3 regions of the Paenibacillus sp. p3-SID1389 genome follow, and region 1 is predicted to be linked to each of the others. Evidence: riboswitches for the same ligand, from Rfam matches in the RefSeq annotation. Region 1 holds a riboswitch; each other region holds the start of a gene.

Evidence for each region. Region 1 has a riboswitch for cobalamin ahead of M3G15_RS14690 (anaerobic ribonucleoside triphosphate reductase). Riboswitches for the same ligand answer to the same signal wherever they lie in the genome.
Region 2: it holds a riboswitch for cobalamin, as region 1 does, so the genes downstream of both, metE (5-methyltetrahydropteroyltriglutamate--homocysteine S-methyltransferase) here and M3G15_RS14690 (anaerobic ribonucleoside triphosphate reductase) in region 1, are expected to answer to the same signal.
Region 3: it holds a riboswitch for cobalamin, as region 1 does, so the genes downstream of both, M3G15_RS01200 (ABC transporter substrate-binding protein) here and M3G15_RS14690 (anaerobic ribonucleoside triphosphate reductase) in region 1, are expected to answer to the same signal.

The regions. Positions count from the first base shown of each region.
Region 1 is NZ_JALXVO010000036.1:611-7,778, reverse strand. Features, by position in the region: gene M3G15_RS14700 (ribonucleoside-diphosphate reductase subunit alpha) at 180-2,513, opposite strand; gene nrdG (anaerobic ribonucleoside-triphosphate reductase activating protein) at 2,662-3,180, opposite strand; gene M3G15_RS14690 (anaerobic ribonucleoside triphosphate reductase) at 3,177-5,093, opposite strand; cobalamin riboswitch at 5,323-5,576, opposite strand; gene M3G15_RS14685 (MTH1187 family thiamine-binding protein) at 5,900-6,199, shown strand; tRNA gene M3G15_RS14680 (tRNA-Thr) at 6,271-6,343, shown strand; gene M3G15_RS14675 (cupin domain-containing protein) at 6,546-7,148, opposite strand.
Region 2 is NZ_JALXVO010000003.1:22,121-29,288, forward strand. Features, by position in the region: gene M3G15_RS01955 (cbb3-type cytochrome c oxidase subunit I) at 1-545, opposite strand, end outside; gene M3G15_RS01960 (DUF2249 domain-containing protein) at 559-1,119, opposite strand; gene M3G15_RS01965 (multicopper oxidase domain-containing protein) at 1,164-2,162, opposite strand; cobalamin riboswitch at 2,382-2,579, shown strand; gene metE (5-methyltetrahydropteroyltriglutamate--homocysteine S-methyltransferase) at 2,723-5,029, shown strand; gene M3G15_RS01975 (FMN-dependent NADH-azoreductase) at 5,170-5,796, shown strand; gene M3G15_RS01980 (MgtC/SapB family protein) at 6,233-6,946, shown strand; gene M3G15_RS01985 (ABC transporter ATP-binding protein) at 7,060-7,168, shown strand, end outside.
Region 3 is NZ_JALXVO010000002.1:56,420-63,587, forward strand. Features, by position in the region: gene cobS (adenosylcobinamide-GDP ribazoletransferase) at 1-736, opposite strand, end outside; gene cobU (bifunctional adenosylcobinamide kinase/adenosylcobinamide-phosphate guanylyltransferase) at 733-1,323, opposite strand; gene cobT (nicotinate-nucleotide--dimethylbenzimidazole phosphoribosyltransferase) at 1,323-2,402, opposite strand; gene M3G15_RS01190 (ABC transporter ATP-binding protein) at 2,441-3,232, opposite strand; gene M3G15_RS01195 (FecCD family ABC transporter permease) at 3,229-4,278, opposite strand; gene M3G15_RS01200 (ABC transporter substrate-binding protein) at 4,275-5,285, opposite strand; cobalamin riboswitch at 5,532-5,742, opposite strand; gene M3G15_RS01205 (methyl-accepting chemotaxis protein) at 5,823-7,168, opposite strand, start outside.

The DNA of each region.
Region 1 (7,168 bases):
ACGTACCCGAAGGGGGAAAAGCGTTCCACGAGCCAACCTCAGCGAATCCCCGATAGGGGAGAGCGCGCAGGAGCGCCTCTTGCTCTCCCACGTTCTTCCCCTTTGCGGGAGACCAGAGGGCAGCAGGCCCTCGGGCGCCCTCCCTTACGGTAAGGGAGGGGTGGGGAGGGTTGAGTACCTCATGAGGCACAACTTTCGCACTCCTCAATCGTCAACGCCCGGCTCCGCACATAATACGTCGACTTCAACCCGGCCTTCCAAGCATGCAGATGCAGGTCAAGGAAGTCAGTGGCCCGGATGTCCGGCCGCACGTACAGGTTGAAGCTTTGGCCTTGGTCGACGTGGCGCTGGCGCGCGCCAGCCATTTCGATCGACCAATGCTGGTCGATCAGGAACGCGGTCTTGTAGTACCAGATCGTTTTTTCGGACAGGTCCGGTGCCGGGTTGGCGATTTTGTACGTCGTCTTCTCCTCATACGAAAGCAGCTCGTACAACGGATCGATGCTGGCGGTCGAGCCGGCGATGATCGAGGTTGATCCGTTGGGGGCGATCGCGAACATCCAGGCGTTGCGAACGCCGTTCTCGCGCACTTCCTTCTGCAGCTCACGCCATTGCTCGGTCGTCACGTATTTGCCTTCGCGCGTGCCGTCAACGTAACCGCGGGACTCGAAGTACTGCCCCGTTTCCCAGTCAGAGCCGGCAAACTTCGGATATTTGCCTTTTTCCTTGGCGAGCTCCATGCTGGATTTGATCAGCAGGTAGTTGATCTTTTCATAAAGCGCGTCGTTGTATTCAACCGCCTCCTGGGATTCCCAACGGATGCCTTCGAGCGCCAGCAGATGGTGCAGGCCAAATGTGCCAAGTCCGATCGCCCGATATTGGCTGTTCGTATACTGCGCTTGCAGCACTTCGATATTGTTGATATCGATCACGTTATCGAGCATCCGCGTCTGAATCGGCACCAGCCGCTCCAGCACGCCGGCCGGCACCGCGCGGGCCAGATGGATCGAGTTCAGGTTGCAGACGACGAAATCGCCAGGGATTTTGGACACGACGATCCGGGTTTGTCCGTCCTTTGTCACCAGTTCCTCTTGCTCGACGACGGTCGGCGATTGATTTTGCATAATCTCCGTACACAGGTTGGACGAGTAAATCATCCCATGCGCCCGGTTCGGGTTCGCCCGGTTTACCGTATCGCGATAGAACATGTAGGGCGTGCCGGTCTCCAGCTGCGATTTCATGATTCGCTTCATGATATCGATCGCCGGCATCGTGATGCGCGACAGGGTAGGGTGGGCAACGGCTTCGGCGTATTTTTCACGGAAGCTGCCTTTCCCAAGCTCCTCATCATAGAAATCCTCCAGCCCCAATGGGCGGCCGTTCTCATCCTTCCAGCCCATCGTTTTCTTCACTTCGTGCGGGCAGAACAGATGCCATTCCCCGCGGGCCTCCACCGCCTCCATGAACAGGTCAGGCAGGCACACGCCGTGGAAGACGTCATGCGCGCGCATCCGCTCGTCGCCGTTGTTCAGCTTCAGATCGAGGAAGGCAAGAATATCTTTGTGAAAAACGTCCAAATAAACCGCGATCGCACCTTTACGCGTTCCGAGCTGGTCGACGCTGACGGCGGTGTTGTTCAGCTGGCGAATCCAGGGAATAACGCCGGAGCTGGTGTTCTTGTGGCCGCGGATGTCCGAGCCGCGCGCGCGGACCTTACCGAGGTAAACGCCGATGCCGCCGCCCATTTTGCTCAAGCGGGCTACATCCGTATTGGAGTCGAAGATACCCTCAAGGGAATCGTCGACAGTATCGATGAAGCAGCTGGAGAGCTGGCCGGCTACTTTTTTACCGGCATTGGACATCGTTGGCGTCGCCGCAGTCATATAAAGGTTGCTCATCGCCCAATACGCTTCCTTCACCAGCTCCAGACGCTTCTCTTCCGGCTCCTTATGCATCAGGTACATGGCGATGACCATGTAGCGCTCCTGCGGCAGCTCCATCGTCCGTCCGTCGAAGTCGGTGGCCAGGTAACGCTCCGTCAGCGTGAGCAGGCCGATGTAGTCGAACAGCAGGTCGCAGGACGGGTCAATCGTGCGGCCCAGCTCTTCAATCTGCTCCTTCGTATAGCACTCCAGCAGCTCCTCGCGGTAAATGCCCAGCTGGCAGAGCTCGGTGATCAGGTGATAGAACGAGCCGTAAGGCTCTTCCGGGTAGGCTTTGTAGCGACGATTGACGGCCGCTTTTTTGTACAGGGAAGTGAGCAGGGAGCGGGCCGCCGCATATTTCCAATCGGGCTCATCTTTGCTGACGAGCTCCAGTGCGGACATCGTAAACGCGTTGCTAATTTCTTCACCGGTCACCACATCCCGGCGCAGCTTTGCATTGACGCCGCGCAGCAGGCGCTCTTTATCGACGTTATGTAATCCTTGCAAAATTCGGTCAGCATAGACGCCAAGGCGTGCGCTGTCAAACGCAAGCTGTCGGTTATTTGGTTTTGTCACTAGAGTAGGCATGAGATAAATCCTCACTTTCCATATATTAAGGTAGGATGAAGGCTGCAGATGGGTGGTGGTACCCCAAATCTTGAATGTTCAAATTGCAGATAATCAGTGAAAAAAGGGGCGCAATCAAGTTGCGCTCAGGATCAATAAGATCAATCAGCTAAAAAGAGAACAGGGGCTCCCATAACACGGCTTGTCCCTGCTGCAGGCTGGGTTGAATATCGATCAGCCGTTGATTGGAGCTGCCGCGATAAAGCAGGGAAGGATCGCGAAGCTCCTCAACGAACCTTCCGTCGACCAGCACCTCGCAACGCCGCAACAGTTCATATTCGGGGGAGCCGGGGCGTTCGATTAATTCTTCCAACGTATAACCGGTGTAAATCCAGATGGATATTGGCCCGGTTTCCGCCACAAGCCGGTCGATAAAACCGCAGACCTCAGCAGCGGAGAAAAAAGGATCACCGCCAAGGATCGTGAGTCCGCTGAGCAACGGATTATGTTTAATGTCATAAATAATTTCTGCTTCCCGCTCCAAAGTGAGCGGTTCCCCGTAATCGAAGCTCCAGGTTTTTGGGCTGAAGCAGCCTTTGCAATAATGGCGGCATCCGCTGATGAAGATCGCTGCTCTCAAGCCGGGCCCTTCATTAATGGATTCCGGGTAGTACCCGCAAATGTTCATGCGTCGTGTTTCACCCGGTCGCGAACCTCCGCTTGTTTAGCGGGGTTGAACCGTGTCTGGTAGTCGCCGGTCAGATAACCGGTCACCCGGCGCAAACGGCGAATATGCACTTCGCTCTCATGGCTGCCGCAGGAGGGGCAGCTTGCCCCAATGATCCCTTCAAAGCCGCAGGCCGAGCAGCGGTCGATCGGATGGTTGATGCTAAAATAGCTGACCTGCTGCTGCAGGGCGTATTGCACGATTTTGACGAATGCTTCCGGATTGTTGCGGGCATTGCCGTTAAGCTCGATATAAGAGATGGCTCCGGCGTTGCACAGCCCGTGGAATTTGGCTTCCAGCTCGATTTTTCGTGCCGCACTGATGTTGTAGTAGACCGGGATATGGAACGAATTCGTGTAATACTCGCGGTCCAAAATCCCGGGCAGCGGGCCGTAGACCGCACGGTCGCGTTTGGTGAACTTGCCGGACAGCCCCTCCGCCGGGGTCGCAAACAACGTGATATTGAGATTGTGAATTTCGCTTTGGCCGTCACAATAGTCGCGCATGTAAGCGATCAGGTCGTAAGCTTTCTGATACACGGCTTCATCTTCGCCGTGATGCTTCCCGTACATCGCCTTCATGCATTCGGCCAGCCCGATGAACCCGATGGACAAGCTGCCGTGCTTCAGCAATTCGCCGACCTGATCATCCGGCGCCAGCTGCTCACCGCCTTCCCAGACGCCTTCCCGCATCATGAAATCGGAAGCCTTCGCTTTTTGGGAGGCCTGAATCGAGAAGCGATGCAGCAATCCCTCCAGGGCGATATTCATATAGTGAGTCAGCTCGCGGTAGAAGCCGCGTTCGTCGGGCTCTTTGCGGTGTCCCAACGCGATGCCGTACTTCAAGCCTAGCTTGACCAGGTTCAGCGTATTAAAGGAAAGGTTGCCTTTGCCAGACAGACGATTGCGGCCGAACCGGTCAGCCAGCACCCGGGTGCGGCAGCCCATGGTAGCGAATTCCGTATCCGGATCCGTGGGGTCGTAATACATCAGGTTGAGTGGGGCGTCCAGGTTGGCGAAATTCGGATAAAGCCGTTTGGCCGAGCATTCCGCCGCTTTCAGAAATAGGGAGTAGTTAGGTTCCCCCGGATTCTGGTTGACGCCTTGTTTACATTTAAAAATCTGAATCGGGAAAATCGGCGTTTCCCCATGGCCCAGCCCGCGCATCGTGGCCGTGAGCAGGGAGTCGATGACCAGTTGTCCTTCCGGTGAGGTACATGTGCCGTAATTGATGCTGGTGAACGGGATTTGCCCGCCGGCCCGGCTCGACATCGTATTCAGATTATGAATCAGGCTTTCGGCCGCCTGGAACGTCTCGCTTTTGGTTTCCTTGAGCGCATAGTTAAAAGCCTTGGGATACTGATCCCGCAGGTCACTGCGGCTCATCGTGATGTCGCCCAAATCAGCGTTCGCATCGCCTTCTTCAAAATAATCCAGCCCTTTGCGGAAGTACTTGGCGAACGATTTGGCTACGTACGGGGCGAGATCGAAGTCCAGCTTGTTCGCGGACACACCGCCGAATTGGGAGTTTTGCTGGGATTGGAAAATGATCGCCACCAGCGCCATCGCCGTCATGATGGAAGTTGGCGGGCGTACGCTGCCGTTGCCGGTGTTGAAGCCTTTGCGCAGCAGTTTGTCAAACGGGATAAAAATACAGTTCGTTGTGCCGAGGGCGTACTGATCCAAGTCGTGAACATAAACGATGTTATCCTGAATGGCCTGTACCAAGCGAGTTGGCAGTACGAAATGGCTTGCATACCATTTGGAATACTCGCTGCCGAATTTGCTCATCTTGCCGGAGAAGCTCTCTCCATTTAAATTGGCGTTCTCGCGCAGCACCTCAAGATTGCGGCTCTGGACGATTTCCTCGCCCATCCGAATCACTTCATCCAGCAAGGTGTCCCGGCCGGTATACGTCTGGCTTACCCATGCCATAACACACTTCTCCTCCCTGTAAACCGAGCTTTGGTTCAAAATAAAAGAGCATGTCCAACCAACGAGGTAGACATGCCCGAATGCACTGCAAAAAAGTGGACAGACCAAATCAAGGCCCCAACATTTCGGCGGCAAGCGGACACCATCCCTGATCCTCGCAGGTTTTCCGTCGGTGTCTTTCAAACGGGCAGGTCTCCTGGCTTTCGGAACGTTGCTGACGCCTTCCCGCAGCTCATCAAGCATTAAGCTGTAGTGGCATATCGTCAGTCGAACGGCTGGGTCTTCAAGACGATGTAGGCGAACGCCTCGTCTTTAGTACCAAGCTACCGATTACAGTGGCGGGACCGCAGCGGACTTGCACCGCACTTCCCTTTTAAGCTCCGGCGGCTTGTCCGCCGGATCACCCGTTCACACTATATTTTGTTGCGTTGATCTAAGGATAGCCCAAGATATTGTGTTTGTAAATGGGATTTTCCCATTGAAAGCAGACTGAAAATCACGTGAAAATCTCCGGTCCGCGCAACGATGCGGAGAGTGGGGGACAGAAGAAAATTGTGAACATTTATAAATGGGACTGGAGGACTAGATCGGGTTTTACAGAGTGTGTGAGTTTTGGGGACGGTAAGGATATTAGCAGACGGGTTCGGTTGATCTTAGAGAGGAGAGTTGGTTAGAATATACCTGTAGGACGAAAACCAGCTCAGGGATTTGATTCAAACCATTACCAGGAAAGAAGGGAGCCGATTATGGCTATCGCCGAAGTTACCGTTATTCCGATCGGGACGGGGAGCACCAGCCTCAGCGCTTATGTGGCCGAGTTGCATCGGGTGTTGGAGAAGCAGAAGGGCATTACCTTTACCCTCACCTCCATGAGCACGATTATTGAAGGATCGTTAGATGATGTGTTTACTGCGATTCGCGCGATTCACGAAGCGCCGTTCCAATCCGGTGCCGGCCGCGTATCAACCTCGATCAAGATCGATGATCGCCGCGACAAAGCCAGCTCCTCCGAACAGAAGCTACGCTCTGTGCGCGAGAAACTATAATTTCTTGAAATTGGTGCTTGCATTATTTTTAAAACTCGGTATAATAAATTTTGTTCGCTAAAAACGAACCTGCTGGTGTAGCTCAGCTGGTAGAGCAACGCATTCGTAATGCGTGGGTCGGGGGTTCGAGTCCCTTCACCAGCATCTGATATGCAAGCATAACGCGCCCTCCGAGGTTTTCGGGGGGCGTTTTTGAATTGTTGAAGGACCTTGTTCATCTTCCGAGTGACCTCTTGCTCTTCGCTTGTTAGTTCTTCTCCGTTTCTTTGTTTTCTCCATGCGCTTAGCACTAAATTGTGACCGCAAATAGGGAGGTTTGCTGAAACCTCCCTGTTCCTTGGTGCGCTTACTCTTGCTCCATCGCATCCCTTTTTGTCCGATGCACCGTGCCAAACGGATGGTGCGGCGGGGCATAAATGACATACACCTTCAGCGGCTCGTTGCCGGTGTTGATGATGTTGTGCCACGTGCCGGCGGGGATGAAGACCGCGTCGTCTTCACGGATGTTTCGTACGAAGGTGAGGTGATCCGCTCGATCGCCCATTTGCGCAACGCCTCGACCCTCTTCCACGCGTACAAATTGGTCCGTGTTCGGATGGATCTCCAAGCCGATATCCTCACCGACCGGAATGCTCATCAAAGTGACCTGGAAATGCTTGCCGGTCCAGAGAGCGGTCCGGAAGTTCCGGTTATGCTCGGCGGCATCGCTAATATTAATCACAAACGGCTTTTGCCCGTAATCTTGAAGCGGCTGCCGGTTCCAAGCGTCGTCTTGCGAAGGAGACGGTGCGTATTCAGGATAGATCGGGCTGGGCTCGATATAGTCGGGATAGCGTGCGGGTTGAAATGCCTGCGGATATCCGTAAACGAAGTAAGGTTGAGGATAGATGTAAGGATCATACGGAGCGGCGTACGACAAGCCGGGGTACGGTCCGGGAACATAACTCATGTTTGACATAACCTCCAGTT
Region 2 (7,168 bases), on a different contig from region 1:
AGCCAGATATGCGTACCAAATAGGTTTTCGTGCAAATCGTTGTAAAGACCGGGCGCAAAATTGATCCCCATCGCCATCCCGGATAACCCCGTGAGCAGCAGGTAAAACACCGCGCAGGCAGTGCTCATGGTGATTGCGTTCCACGTTCTGGCCCGCAGCAACGTAGCTGTCAGGTTCCAGACGAACAAGACAACTCCTGAGAATGCAATTGTCGCAAAGCCGCCAATCCAATACGTATCGCCTTGAATGAAACCAAACAGCAGACCAAACAGCCCAATGGTAAACAGCGCAAAATGCACATACCCGAGACGTTCACTGTAAATTTTCGACTGCAAAATAACGTTGATCAGCTGGTAGACGGCACCCATTGCCAGCATGGTTGCCCAGCCCAGTACAAACAGGTGGACTTGGAACCAGCCGGCCGGGCCGCGGATCTCATCGCCGATCCAGCCTGTGAGTGACATCAGGGAGGTGGCGTGAAACAGGACGAATCCGAAGATTCCGGTGACGATAAAGAGAAAGGGCAGGCGGGACATGGCCGGCATCAGGTTCACCTCCTTAAGGTTTGCGAATTTGGACTTTGGCCGTCCCATCCGGTTGTTCTTCCACCGTATAGGTGCAGCCCAAGCTGTTTAATTCCTCGATAAGAAATACCGGTACCCGGTCGTTGTGAATATGCACCTCATCACCTGATTTGCAGCGATCCAAGGCTGCCAGCGTTCGAACCATCGGTTGCGGCGGTTCCAGACCACGGTTGTCCAGCGTGATGATGTTAGGGCTGGCGGCAGATTCGCCGGATCCACCCGTTGATGCCGGAGCAATCTCTGCGGTTGCTTCAACTGGTACGGATTCGTTTTCCTCTTCGAGCCATGCCTTGTTTTTCTTATGGACAAATGTCGTGATCCAATGCTCTTTGTCTAGCATCACCGCTTTGCCGACGAGTCCCTTCATTTTCAGAAGCTTGAGCAAAGGGGTCGGCTTGAAGGGGGCGTGAAGCACGAAGAGATCGTCTTTTTCCAGCTTTTTGACAGTATCCATGATGAGCTGGAACGGCTCCAGTTTGTTCCGTAGTTGCTCTCGAACGTCCAGCTCTACAATTCTGGCGTCTTGTCGATTCATCCAACGTCACCTCGTTTATGAATTTGCGTGAAAATGGTATTTCATTAATGGCTCATCACCGGTTCTCCATGATCTGTCCCGTCCTGGCTTACGCGCAGGATCGCCGTAGCTCCGAGGTTAGCATCACCCAGCTGATGGGTCAAAATCAGATAATCGCCTTCTTCCATGACGGTAAACTCAACGACTGCGCCGCCGCCGGCCGGAAGCAACACCGTTTGCATGCCGTACAGCTGATTGCTTGGATTCCCGTCCAGATAGACGCGATCAAAGGTCGTCCCAACCACATGGAACGAAGAAACATGATTTGGTCCCGCATTGATGACGTACAGCCGAACCTTGTCGCCGACTTTGGCGAGCAAGGGGTGTTCTTTTAACGTAAAATCATCGCCGTTGAACACAACATACTCCGGATCACCTTGTTGAAAAGCATCCAAATCATTTGCCGCATACCACTCGCTTTGGACGATCGTATATTCTCGGTCGATATCCGAGTCCGTAGGGTATCCGTCCTTCGGTTCAACGATGATCATCCCATACATCCCATTGGCTACATGCAGCAGTACCGGACTTGCTCCGCAATGGTACATGAACACGCCTGGCGTGTTGGCGGGATAAGTAAACGTGCCGTGCTCGTTAGGCATCACTTCAACGAACTTCTCGCTTGGAGCGGCATGGACCGCATGGAAATCCATCGAATGCGGCATATCTGGATCTAGGTTTTTTAAGGTAAACTCCAGCTGATCGCCTTGCTTCACGCGCAACACCGGCCCGGGGGCGGTACCGTTAAGTGTCCAGGCGGGATAAGTGACGCCTTCGGAAATCTCGATATCCGCTTGCTGCGCGGTCATTTCAATGCGGACGGTATGGCCTTCCCGTTGAATGATTGGCTCAACTGGCGGTGGATGGAGATGCTGTTCTTCCTCTTGCAGGACGGTATCACTGACCTGGGGTGTCTCCGATGGGAACGCAAACCATGCTGCGGCAATCATGACCAGACAGCACAAACTAAGCAATAGATGCTTCGGGATGTTCCGCGATTTCATCGGTCATTCCTCTTTCTATCTGAAATGGTTAAGCAATAACTCCTTGATGTACCTTCATCGTACGATGGGTCCGAAGACCGCATTGTGATATGTATCACATGAAAGTTGTCGAAAATGTTGTCATTTGATTCCCATTCTCAGTGCATAAATGAGTTAATCCCGATCTGTTTGATATTGTATTCGCGGGGCAGATGAAGTAAGATGGTAGGTATATTCCAACCGAATATAGCGGAAATAGGTGCTCCGGCCAGGATTGGCCGGAGCTTAAAAGGGAAGTCCGGTGCAATGCCGGCGCGGTCCCGCCACTGTAACGGAGGAGTCGGATGTGTGAGATGCCACTGGTGATGTAATCATTGGGAAGGTCACATCCGGCGATGATGCCGAAGCCAGGAGACCTGCCTATTTCGACAGCACTGCTGTACCTACGGGAGATAGGGAGGTGTTAAAGTTGCAAGCCATCGAACAACGGATCGAAGGTCCTCTTTAGCCATGCTATCGAGGACCTTTTTTGTGCTTTACGGATTGGCGCGTTTTGAACTTACCAATGGGAGGCAATGAATATGGGGAACTTTGTTAGCGGAAATCTGGGGTATCCCAGAATCGGAGGACAACGGGAATGGAAGAAGCAGATCGAGGCTTATTGGGCAGGAAAAATCACGGAGCCGGAGCTCCATGCTCGATTAAAAGAGATTCGCTTGAACAACCTGCGTCTGCAGCGGGATCGGGGACTTGATGTCATCCCGGTGGGCGATTTTACGTATTACGATCACGTCCTTGATACAGCGACGATGTTTGGCCTAGTACCGGAGCGCTTCGTATGGAACGGTGACCAAGTATCGCTTGATCTGTATTACGCCATCGCAAGAGGCGACGACCAAGCGACCGCCAGTGAGATGACCAAATGGTTTAATACGAACTACCATTATATCGTGCCTGAGCTTGGGAACCGAGATCCCAAGTTGACCGTCAATCGGCCACTGGCGGCTTATCTGGAAGCGAAACAGGAGCTCGGGATCAACGGAAGGCCTGTACTGCTTGGGCTGTTTACTTTGCTGAAGCTGTCCAAGGGGGAAACGGCGGGGGAAGTCGAGACTTGGACCCGCAAGCTGCTGCCGCTATACGTACAGGTGCTGCGCGAGCTGAAGGCGGCGGGCGCAGATTGGGTGCAAATCGACGAACCGGCTATCGTTGTCTCTTTAAGTGAGGAGGACGTACACCGGCTTCGCTTGATCTACCAGGCGATCGCGCAGGAGGTTCCGGGACTGCGGCTGATGCTGCAAACCTACTTTGATGCGGTTGAACGATACGAAGATCTGATTGAACTGCCGGTGCACGGCTTGGGGTTGGATTTCGTACACGGCCGGGACGGTAACCTGGAAGCGCTCCGGCGTTACGGCTTTCCCGCTGGCAAGACGATAGGAGCGGGACTGATTGACGGGCGGAACATTTGGCGTACGGATTTAGATGAGGCGCTTAGCCTGGTGAAGACGATTTCGCTCCAGTCCGGAGCGCCGGATGTGATCGTGCAGCCTTCCTGCAGCTTGCTGCATGTCCCGGTATCTGCTGCAGGGGAGGAGCGGCTTAATCCGGTATTGCGCGATGCGTTGGCCTTTGCCGAGCAGAAGCTGGAGGAGTTGGTGAGCTTAAGCAGGGCGGCAAATGGGGAAGAACCAGAGCCGGTGCAGTTCGCCGAGAATCGTCGCGCCTTGGCTGTACTTGCCGCAGATCCGGCCCGCAGCCTTGCTTCGGTGCGGGAAGAAGCAGCGCAGACTGCAGCGGCTCCGGCCGAGCGCGCCAGCGCATTCGCCGAACGGCGGCGTAAGCAGCAGGCGAAGTGGCAGCTGCCGTTCCTGCCTACAACCACGATCGGCAGTTTCCCGCAAACCGCCGAGGTTCGGGCCGCCCGGCAGAAATGGCGTAAAGGCGAGTGGAGCCCAGAGAAGTACGAGGCGTTCATTCTAGCGGAAATCCGCAAATGGGTTGAGCTCCAGGAGGAGATCGGGCTCGACGTATTGGTGCACGGTGAATTCGAGCGCACCGATATGGTGGAATTTTTCGGAGAGAAGCTTCCGGGATTTGCGTTTACGCAAGGAGGCTGGGTACAGTCCTACGGCACGCGCTGCGTAAAACCGCCGATCATTTATGGAGACGTCGAATTTGCGCGGCCAATGACCGTTAAGGAAACGGCCTATGCTCAGAGCTTGACGAACAAACCGGTGAAAGGGATGTTAACGGGACCGATCACTATCCTAAACTGGTCCTTTGTTCGCAGCGACCTGTCCCGGGAGCAGGTGGCTTATCAAATTGCTCTGGCTCTGCGAAGGGAAGTCGAGGCGTTGGAGGAAGCGGGGATCGAGATGATCCAAGTGGACGAGCCTGCGCTGCGCGAAGGGCTGCCGCTCAAGCAGAAGGACTGGGCGAACTATTTGAAGTGGGCGGTGAAGGCGTTCCGCGTGACGACCTCATCGGTCCGGGATACGACGCAGATTCATACGCATATGTGCTACTGCGAATTTGACGATATCTTGGAGGAGATCCGTGCGCTGGATGCCGATGTGATCTCGATCGAAACGTCGCGCAGCCACGGCGAGCTGATCCAGAGTTTTGAGAAGCATACGTATCCGCTTGGAATCGGGCTGGGGGTTTACGACATTCATAGCCCGCGCGTCCCGTCTGCGGAGGAGATGGTACGGTTGATCGAGCGGGCGCTCCAAGTTTTGGACCCGGAACTTTTCTGGGTGAACCCTGATTGCGGCTTGAAAACGAGAGGACAACACGAAACGGTCGCAGCGCTGCGGCAAATGACGGCGGCAGCAGAGCAGGTTCGCAGCAAATTTGGACGTGGAACGCAGGCAACACGGCAGTGAAGGAAGTTTGATTTTTTTGAATCTGTAATTGACAAAGTGGTAGTTAGCCTTTATCATTACCATTGTTAAATCAGTTACAAGATAATATAGAGTAACTAAAAAAAAGAAAGTAAAGATAAAGAGTTGGAGGGAAACCACAGATGTCTAAAGTTTTATTTGTCAAAGCCAATAATCGCCCAGCAGAGCAATCTGCTACTGTAAAGTTGTATGAAAGCTTCCTGCAAACTTACAAAGAAACTCATCCTAATGATGAAATCACCGAGTTGAACCTGTTCGAGTTGAACCTGCCTTATTATGATTTGGATATGCTAAACGGGCTGTTCAAAGTCAATAATGGGATCCCGACAACGCCAGAAGAGCAAAAAGCTGCTGACTTGGCCAATGGTTATCTGGAGCAATTTTTGAATGCGGATAAAGTCGTATTTGCGTTCCCGTTGTGGAACTTCACGATTCCGGCACAGCTGTTGACCTACCTGTTCTACTTGAACCAAGCTGGTAAAACGTTTAAGTACACCGAGCAAGGTCCGGTTGGCCTGGTCGGCGGCAAGAAAGTAGCGTTGCTGCAAGCGCGCGGCGGCGTTTATTCCGAAGGTCCAATGAGTGCGCTGGAAATGTCTCTGAACTATGTAAAGAACACCTTGGCCTTCTGGGGCATTAACGATCCGGAAGCCGTTGTGGTCGAGGGGCATAATCAATTCCAAGACCGCGCCGAAGAAATTATTCAAGATGGCGTAAAACGCGCTGCCGAGCTGGCTGCAAGATTCTAATTTATCTGATATGCAATTTGGGAAGCCTGAGCCGTTTAAAGACGGTTCAGGCTTTTTTCTTCTTGACCAACGAAGCAGGGAAAAAATAAAATGAGTCTAACAGAAAATCTAACAATATTAGAAAATTATCCCTCTAACTATCAAGCCATACGCTGCATGATTTTCAGAAAGTGGATTGTAAGATTCATCTACTGAACCAGGGGAGGTTCACTTTTGAGGGATCATATGATCAATTTGTGCACTCTCATTCTGAAGCGAACCCTGACGATATCTTTTCTGAACTTGTGAAGTAGTAAGTCCAAGAAACTCTTGCTGACAGGGGCAGATCCATCCGTTAGCCGGGTCTCTTTTTTATCTTCTGGGCGGGTATGTTCGATTTGCACCAAAGTGCCGAATACAATTATACTCACCTTATATACTTGAAGGAGTTGCGATCATGAACAACGAAATGGAAATGGTTGTAAAGCTTGGCCTAGCTCTATTGTTCGGGTTATTTATCGGTATCGACCGGCAATTAAAGCAGAAACCGCTGGGAATCAAGACGAGTATGGTTATTTGTATTGCCAGCTGCTTGGTTACGATCGTGTCGATCGAGGCGTTTGCCAAATTCGCCGGACCGGATCATCCGAACATGGATCCGATGCGGCTAGCTGCGCAAATCGTCAGCGGGATCGGTTTCCTGGGGGCAGGGGCGATACTTCGCCGAAGCAATGAGGGGATCTCCGGCCTTACCTCTGCGGCGATGATCTGGGCAGCGTCCGGGATTGGGATCGCAATCGGAACCGGGTTTTATCTGGCTGCTGCATTAACGGTGGTTCTGTTGATCATTTCCGTGAATGTCGTACCCTATATCATTAAATGGATTGGACCCTATAAGCTGAATCAGCGCGATGTCTCCATCAAAATCGTCATGGAGGATCACGGCAACGTAACCGAACTGATTCGTATCATCGAATGCAGCGGTGATCCAGAACAAGGAACGAAAGTGAACAAGCACCGGATTCGGCGGCTGAAAATCAAAGACTTGGAGGAAGGACGCCAGCGGATCGATATGGTGATTACCGCATCGGAGAAGGAGTATACGACGGAGCTGTACCATTTTCTCCGGAAGATTAACCATGTCATCAGCGTGGAAGTGGAGAATCTCTAGTTAAGGTTTTATTTTGTTTAACTTCAGTTTAAATTCCGAATGTAGTCTTTTTCCTAGAGCCGGTATTTCCGGCTCGTCTTGTTTCAGATAGAGATGGAAGGGAAGAGAAACACATGCCAAGGAATAACTTCAATTTTAAAGATACCGATCGTCAAGTGAGCACAAGTGGTGGAAGCTCAAAGGCGTTTTTCCGCCTGCTGCGGGAAACGAAGCCGCCGCTGC
Region 3 (7,168 bases), on a different contig from region 1:
CCGCCGCCCAGGCGATAAAGGGAGACAGGCCGATAAACAGCAGCGATCGCAGCAAAGCCGATTCCTCCATTCCTCCCAGCAACACGAGCAAAGTGAGCAGCAACACTACAACGGATATCGTCACCGCCATGATGGTGCTCCCCCAGGCATCCCGTTCGCTGAAGCCGTGGAATTGCGCAGCCAATCCCTCACCTTGCCGGGCCATGGGCCAGCGGTGCATCGCCCGGGTCATAAACCACCGGCTCCACAGAGGTGCCAGCCATATCGCCAGCCCTGACGTCAGCAGGCCCCCTTGGAAGAGCGAGGTCAGCAGCGAGGCTTTGAGCATCAGCAATAGGACGCAGGCCAGCACGCCCATGGCGCCTACCCGGCTGTCTTTCATGATCTCAAGCATCTTGTCGCGTGACCGGTAGCTCAGCAGTCCGTCGGCCGTATCCATCCAACCGTCCAAATGCAAACCTCCAGTTAATCCAACCCAAATCAATAAGGAAAGGATGGCTGCCGGGTACGAAGGAAGCAGCCAGTCGGCAAGCAAGCCGCCTGCCCAGACGACAGCGCCGATTGCTGCTCCGACAAGCGGATAATAGGGGATACTGCGCCGCAGCAAGTCCGTTGTAAAATCCAGTTCAGCCCGTACCGGAAAGCGTGACAGAAACTGGAAGGCCGCCAAGATCGGCTGCAGAGCTCCATGCTTATCCGCCCCGGAGGGCGCTTTGTGCTCTGGTCCGTTCGTCATAAGCGATACTCCCTGCTTTTCAACTCGATGGGGATGCCGGCGGTAACCAGAAACACCTGATTCGCGATCGACGCCATCGTTCGGTTCAGCAGCCCGGCCCAATCCCGATATTGCCGGCCAAGCGGATACTCCGGCACGATCCCGCTGCCGACCTCATTTGTAACCATCACCAAAGTGCCGGGAAAAGCCTCGGCCGCAGCGGTCAACCGCTCAATTTCCCGCGTCAAAACGGCGTCCACACCATCGGCCTGTTCCGATGCGCTCAGCAGCACGTTCGACAACCATAACGTCAGGCAGTCGACCAGCACAACCGGACCCGCGGCTTCGGCGGCCGCGCCCTCCTTTGCAACGGGCCGCTTACCTAACTCCTGCAGCATCTCTGCTAGTTCAAGCGGCGCTTCATGCGTCGTCCAGGTGAACCCGCTTTGCTCCCGCTGGAGCTGGTGCAACCTGATACGGGCCTTCATCTCATCGTCAAACGCTTGCGCCGTTGCAACGTAATCAGCGGATGTTGCCTGTTTCATGACCCAACGTTCAGCGAATGTGCTTTTGCCGCTGCGGGCTCCGCCGGTCACCAGGATCTTCATCACTCGGTCCCCCCACCATTTCCTTCACCGGACGCGACGCCCGCGCTTTCGAACGTCGCCATTTCAGCAACGATCCGGCAAGCCGCATCTACAAGATGGAGCGCCAGCACGCCGCCTGTGCCTTCCCCAAGCCGCATATCCAGCTCCAGCATCGGGTTAAGGCCAAGCTCCTGCAGGAGCGCACGGTGTCCCTGCTCGTGGGAGACGTGCGAAGCAATAATATAGTCGGCCACATTCGGCTGTATACGTACCGCCAGCAGCGCGGACACAGTTGAAATAAAGCCGTCGATCACGACCGGGCAGCGATGAGCTGCGGCTCCCAGAATGACGCCAGTCATTCCGGCAATCTCCAGCCCGCCGACCTTAGCTAGCACGTCCAGCGGATCGTTGGCATTCGGGCGATTGACCTCCAGCGCCCGCTCCACGACGGAAATTTTGTGCCGAAGCCGTTCATCGTTGACCCCGGTTCCACGCCCAACGCTCTGCTGCGGTGCGATCCCCGTCAGACTGCTCATGATCGCAGCGCTGGCTGTGGTGTTTCCGATACCCATCTCCCCGGTGACGAACAGTCGAACGCCTTGGGACACCGCATCAGCCACCACCTCGGCCCCAACTCGAATGGCGGCTTCGGCTTCCTCCCGGCTCATCGCCGGTCCCTTGGCCATATTTCCTGTCCCGTAACGCAACTTACGTTGCAGCAGCCCCGGATGTGACATCTCTGCATTCACCCCGATATCCACGCAAACGACGTCAGCCGAAGCCTGGCGTGCCAGCACATTCACCGCTGCGCCGCCGGCCAAAAAGTTATGCACCATCTGCGGCGTCACTTCTGCCGGAAACGCGCTGACCCCTTCCTCACAAACGCCATGGTCCGCCGCCATTACGATTACCGACCGTTTTGGAAACTCCGGACGAATGATTCCCGTGATGCCTGCCAGCTTCACTGCCAATCCTTCCAACTTCCCGAGACTTCCCGGCGGCTTCGTCAACTGGTCCAAATGGACCTGCGCCGCTTTCATCGCTGCTTCGTCCAAAGGAGTAATTGCTTGCGCAAGCTGTTCGACTGAATTGTATGCCATAACCATATTCCCCTTTTCTGTATTACTGACTCGTACCCTTAACCTAAACTTGCCCGGCGCAGCAATAGCTGCGGAACGTCCGAATCCGGATGAACCACTTGGTGGGCCTGAACTCCAAATACGGTTTCAACCAGCTCCGGTGACAAAATGCCGTCCGGCGCGCCTTGCGCCACAATTTGCCCGCCGCTCATCACTAAGAGATGGCTGCAAAACAAGGCAGCCAAATTCAAATCATGCATCACTGAAACGACGGTAAGTCCGGCATCGCGCTGCCATTCGGCCACCAGCTCCATAAATTGCATCTGGTAACGCAAATCCAAATAGGTTGTTGGTTCATCGAGCAGCACCAGCTCGGGCTGCTGAGCCATCACCTTCCCAAGTGCTACCCGCTGGCGTTGCCCCCCGCTAAGCGCACTCAGCGGACGATGCTCCAGCTCCTTCAGGTCGAGACGTTCCATAATTCCATCAATGAGGCGTTCGCCTGCCTTCGCCCCGCCGATCTCCTTGCCGCGCCAATCCTGATGGGCGAACCGCCCCATTTCCACCACTTCACGCACCGTAAAAGCCACAGCCGGAAGCCCGTCCTGCTGAAGGACGGCGACCTTGCGCGACAGCTCCTTGCGCGAATACGACGAAAGCGGTCGTCCGCTCAACGCAATCTCGCCGGCATCCGGCTTCTCCACGCCGGAGATCAAGTTGAGCAAGGTTGTTTTGCCGCTGCCGTTGGGTCCAATCAAGCCCCAAAACTCACCGGAGCCAACCTGCCAGTCCACACCGTGAAGCACCTCCAGCCGGCCAAACGCCTTGGCAACCCCAGACACCTTGATCAACGCAGCTCCTCCTCCCTCTGTTTCTTCTTCCGATACAACAGATACCCAAAGAAAGGCGCCCCCACAAAGGCGGTGACGATGCCCAGCGGGACCTCCGTTGGAGCCAGCAGCGAGCGAGCCGCCAAGTCGCTCCACATCATAAATATCCCGCCGCCCAGCGCCGACAAAGGAATGATCAGCCGATAATCCGGGCCGGTGATCAGACGGATCATATGCGGAACGACCAGGCCTACGAATCCGATTACCCCTGACACGGATACCGCAGCCGCCGTCATCAGTGTAGCAACGAGCAACACAGCTAGTTTGGTTCGTTCTACGGCCATCCCGGAATGGGAGGCTTGACGTTCACCTAAAGTCAGCAGGTTCAAATGTTTAGCCCGGCTCCAAAGGAATAAGGCTCCCAGCAGCAAATACGGCAAAAGGATGGCCGTATACGACCATCCGCGCAAGCTTAAACTGCCCATCGTCCAATAGTAAATTTCATTAATGGTTTTCTTCGACATTGCCGTTAAAAAGGAGACAACAGCCCCTAGGAACGATTGCATCACGACGCCGGACAAAACCAGACTTTCAATCGGCAGCCGTCCGTTCTCTCTAGCCAGCCAGATCACGATCCATAACGTAACCGCCCCCGCCAGGAACGCAACCATCGGAAGCGTAAAGATCCCAAACAGGGAAAACTGCCATCCGAAAAAGATCAGCACCGCCGCACCGATTGCCGAACCTGACGATACGCCCAGTGTAAACGGATCCGCCAGCGGGTTGCGCAGCACCCCTTGGAAGCCGGCGCCCGCTACGGCGAGCGAAGCGCCGACCAGCATCCCGAGCAGCACGCGAGGCAACCGGACCTGGACGACGATTTGCTCTGCTGCCATCGTCCAATCCGGCGTGATCAGGCGGTCTAACCCCGGGAGCCTGTGCAGCAAGATCGCCGCGATTTCTCCAGCAGGCACATAAACGGAGCCGATGCCGATGCAGAGCAGCAGCGTCACAACCAGGAGCAAGAGCCCGATGACTCCGTATCCGGCGAATTTGCCGCGCTTCATGGCTGGATCAAATCCGGGTGAACCGCCTTGGCCACTTCAATCAGCCCTTGCGTGACGCGAGGGCCCGTACGGCTCAGCAGGTTATCGTCCAGAGCGATAATGCGGTTCTCCTTCACGGCCGTAATTTGGTCCCAGCCTGAACGGCCTTTGATGATGTCCGCTAACGTCTTGTTATTTTCGTCAACAACGCTTTTCGCGTATAAAATGACGTCCGGGTTCGCTTGGATAATTTGTTCCTCATTGATCTCGGACCATCCCTTGACATCGGAAGCAACGTTGATGCCGCCAGCTAACGTGATCATCTCATCCATGAATTCGCCTTTGCCAACCGTCCATCCCGGAGAAAACTCGATGTAGACCTTCTTCTTCTGGTCTTCACTTAGCGAAGCTACCGCATCAGTTACCGTTTGGACCTCTTCCTTCATCTTGCCGACCACTTCAGCAGCTTCAGCCTGATGGTTGGTAATTTCGCCGATCGTCCGAATATGCTCCATTACTTCGTTGATCGTCTTCGGATTGGACTGGAACACTTTATATCCCATATTCGTCAAGTTTTTGACCGTTGCTTCATCGATCAGGCTCGCCGCAAGAATTAGGTCCGGCTGCGCCGCGACGATTGCCTCGACATTCACCTGGAACCCGCCCATCCGCGGTTTGTCCTTCACCGCTTCAGGATAATCATCCAGGTCGGATACGCCAGCGACTTGCTCGTCCAGTCCCAGTGCAAACAGCGTTTCCGTCTCCGAAGGCGCCAGCGAGACGATACGTTCCGGCGCGGCTTCAAACGTAAACTCTTTACCGGTAGAATCAGTGACGGTATAAGGGTAAGTCGTCTCTTGTGCCGCCGAATTGTCCGCCGCCGCGTTCGTTCCAGCGTTTTGCGTCGGTTGTGCAGCGTCCGCTGTGTTCCCTATCCCCGGGGTGACGGCGTTATTGTTACCGCAGGCCGCAAGCACCAGCAGCAACGCCAGCAGCCACAGGCTTCCTAGTCTTCTCCAGTTTTTCATCTCCAGATCTCCCCTTGCTTTATTTTTCAGTAAATAAAGAAACGCCTTGTGTTCCAGCGGTACGTTGTGCAGCCGGCGGCGAAGAAGTCTGGCTAACCCTCTACCGGCACAAAGAAAAAACCCCAATCCTAGCGGATGGGGTTACGTCTACAAAGTCATGCTGTGCGCACGCAAAGCGGAGAGACTCCACGATGGCAGCGCCAAGCCATGATGCTCTTGGCAGAACGTTATCCTTTCCTCGAAGGACCGTCTTGAATTCCCGTGGCAGGTCTCCTGACTTCCAGGTCTCGACGAAAACTCGCCTTCCCATCTCCCTTCGCGGGCGACAGTGGCATCATGAGCTCGTCCCTGTTTACAGTGGCGGGACCGTGCCGGATTTGCACCGGCTTCCCTTTTAACCCGAAGCGGTACGGCATGCTTCACCGTTGCTCCAGGACCTACGGGCACAAATTGTACGCTTGTCTTAAGGCTTTCTTCTCTATTGGATTATAGGGGAAAAGCGGAGGACTGACAATAACTAATCCGTTATTCCTTTGTTTAGCCCCGTTCTAAAGACAAATCGGCTCCCAGGACACCAATGACTTCACCTTCCCGGACAATCGGCACGGCCAGCGTCATGCAACGCCGCTTGGTGATCGCGGAGATATACACTTCGGAGACGACCGTCTCTCCGGCAATCGCCTGGCGGAACCAGTCCCGTCCTTTGGCGTTAAGCAAGCCGGCTTCCGGAATGGATACGATAAAAGAGCCGTCCTTGCGGTTCGACCAGGCCGCTTCTAGACCAGGCTCTGCGGCTAACAGCTGCTCCAGTGCAGCCCGGTGACTAGCCGGCTCCAGCATGCGGAAACCTGGCTGTTCGGCTGCCTCCAGCAGCTTCCGGGCATAGGCTTGACCAAGGGCCACCGCGTCTTCGCCACCGGCAGCCGGATCCGCCCCGGAATGGACGGAGTTCAATGATACCATCAGTTCGCCCTGGGCCCGATCCAAGCCCACGACCACCGTCTGCAGCTTGGAAATATGCTCTCGCTCCGATTCCATCCGAGCCAGCGCTCCCTCCACATGGGTGATGCTCCGATTGAGAGCCTCATGCACCTCGCTTAGCATCGCCTCCATATTCCGCGTCAGCTCGGCTTGTTCCCGGCTTCGCTGTCCCGCCTCGGCAACCAGCCCGTTCACCTCTGCCACTTCATCCGCAATGAACCGGATGTCCTCCCCCATTCGCTTCATCAGCGAAATTCCTTCCAGGGCCGAGTCACGTCCCTCTATCAGCGTGGACTTCACACGCTCGACATCCGCCGAGATTTGCTGGAACAACGGGGCGGAGGAGTTGATCGCCCTGGTGCTTTGATCCGCCAACTGGCGCATGCGCACAGCGACGACATCGAAACCTTTCCCCTGCTCGCCCAAACGAGCCGCCTCGATCGACGCATTCAGCGCAAGCAACGCGACCTCTGCCGCGATCTCCTCCAAGCTACGATACAATGCGCCCAGCTTCCGGGTGTTCCCCTCCAGATCCTCCATCGGCCCCACGATCGACTCTTGGGATTGCGCCAAAGAACGAATGGTGCCGTCTACGGTTTCGAGCGCTCCCGCCATACGCATGGCCTCGGCTCGAGTGTTTTCGCTGCGGGTAAGCAAATGCCCCGCTGCGTCATGGATTTGGGAGGCCGAGGCCGCCACCTCTTCCATTGCCGCCAGGCTCTCCTGCACCTGTTCCAGCGAACGTTCGCTGCTTTGCTTGAGCTTCAGATCCTCGGCCGCTGCAGTATCGGCTAATCGTTGCAGCTGCTCGAGGCTCTCGCTCACTTCGCCAACCGCCGCCTGCAGTCGATCCGCCGCCACTAGCGACTCATTGAATACTGCCGTCCAATCGGTTTCCTCCC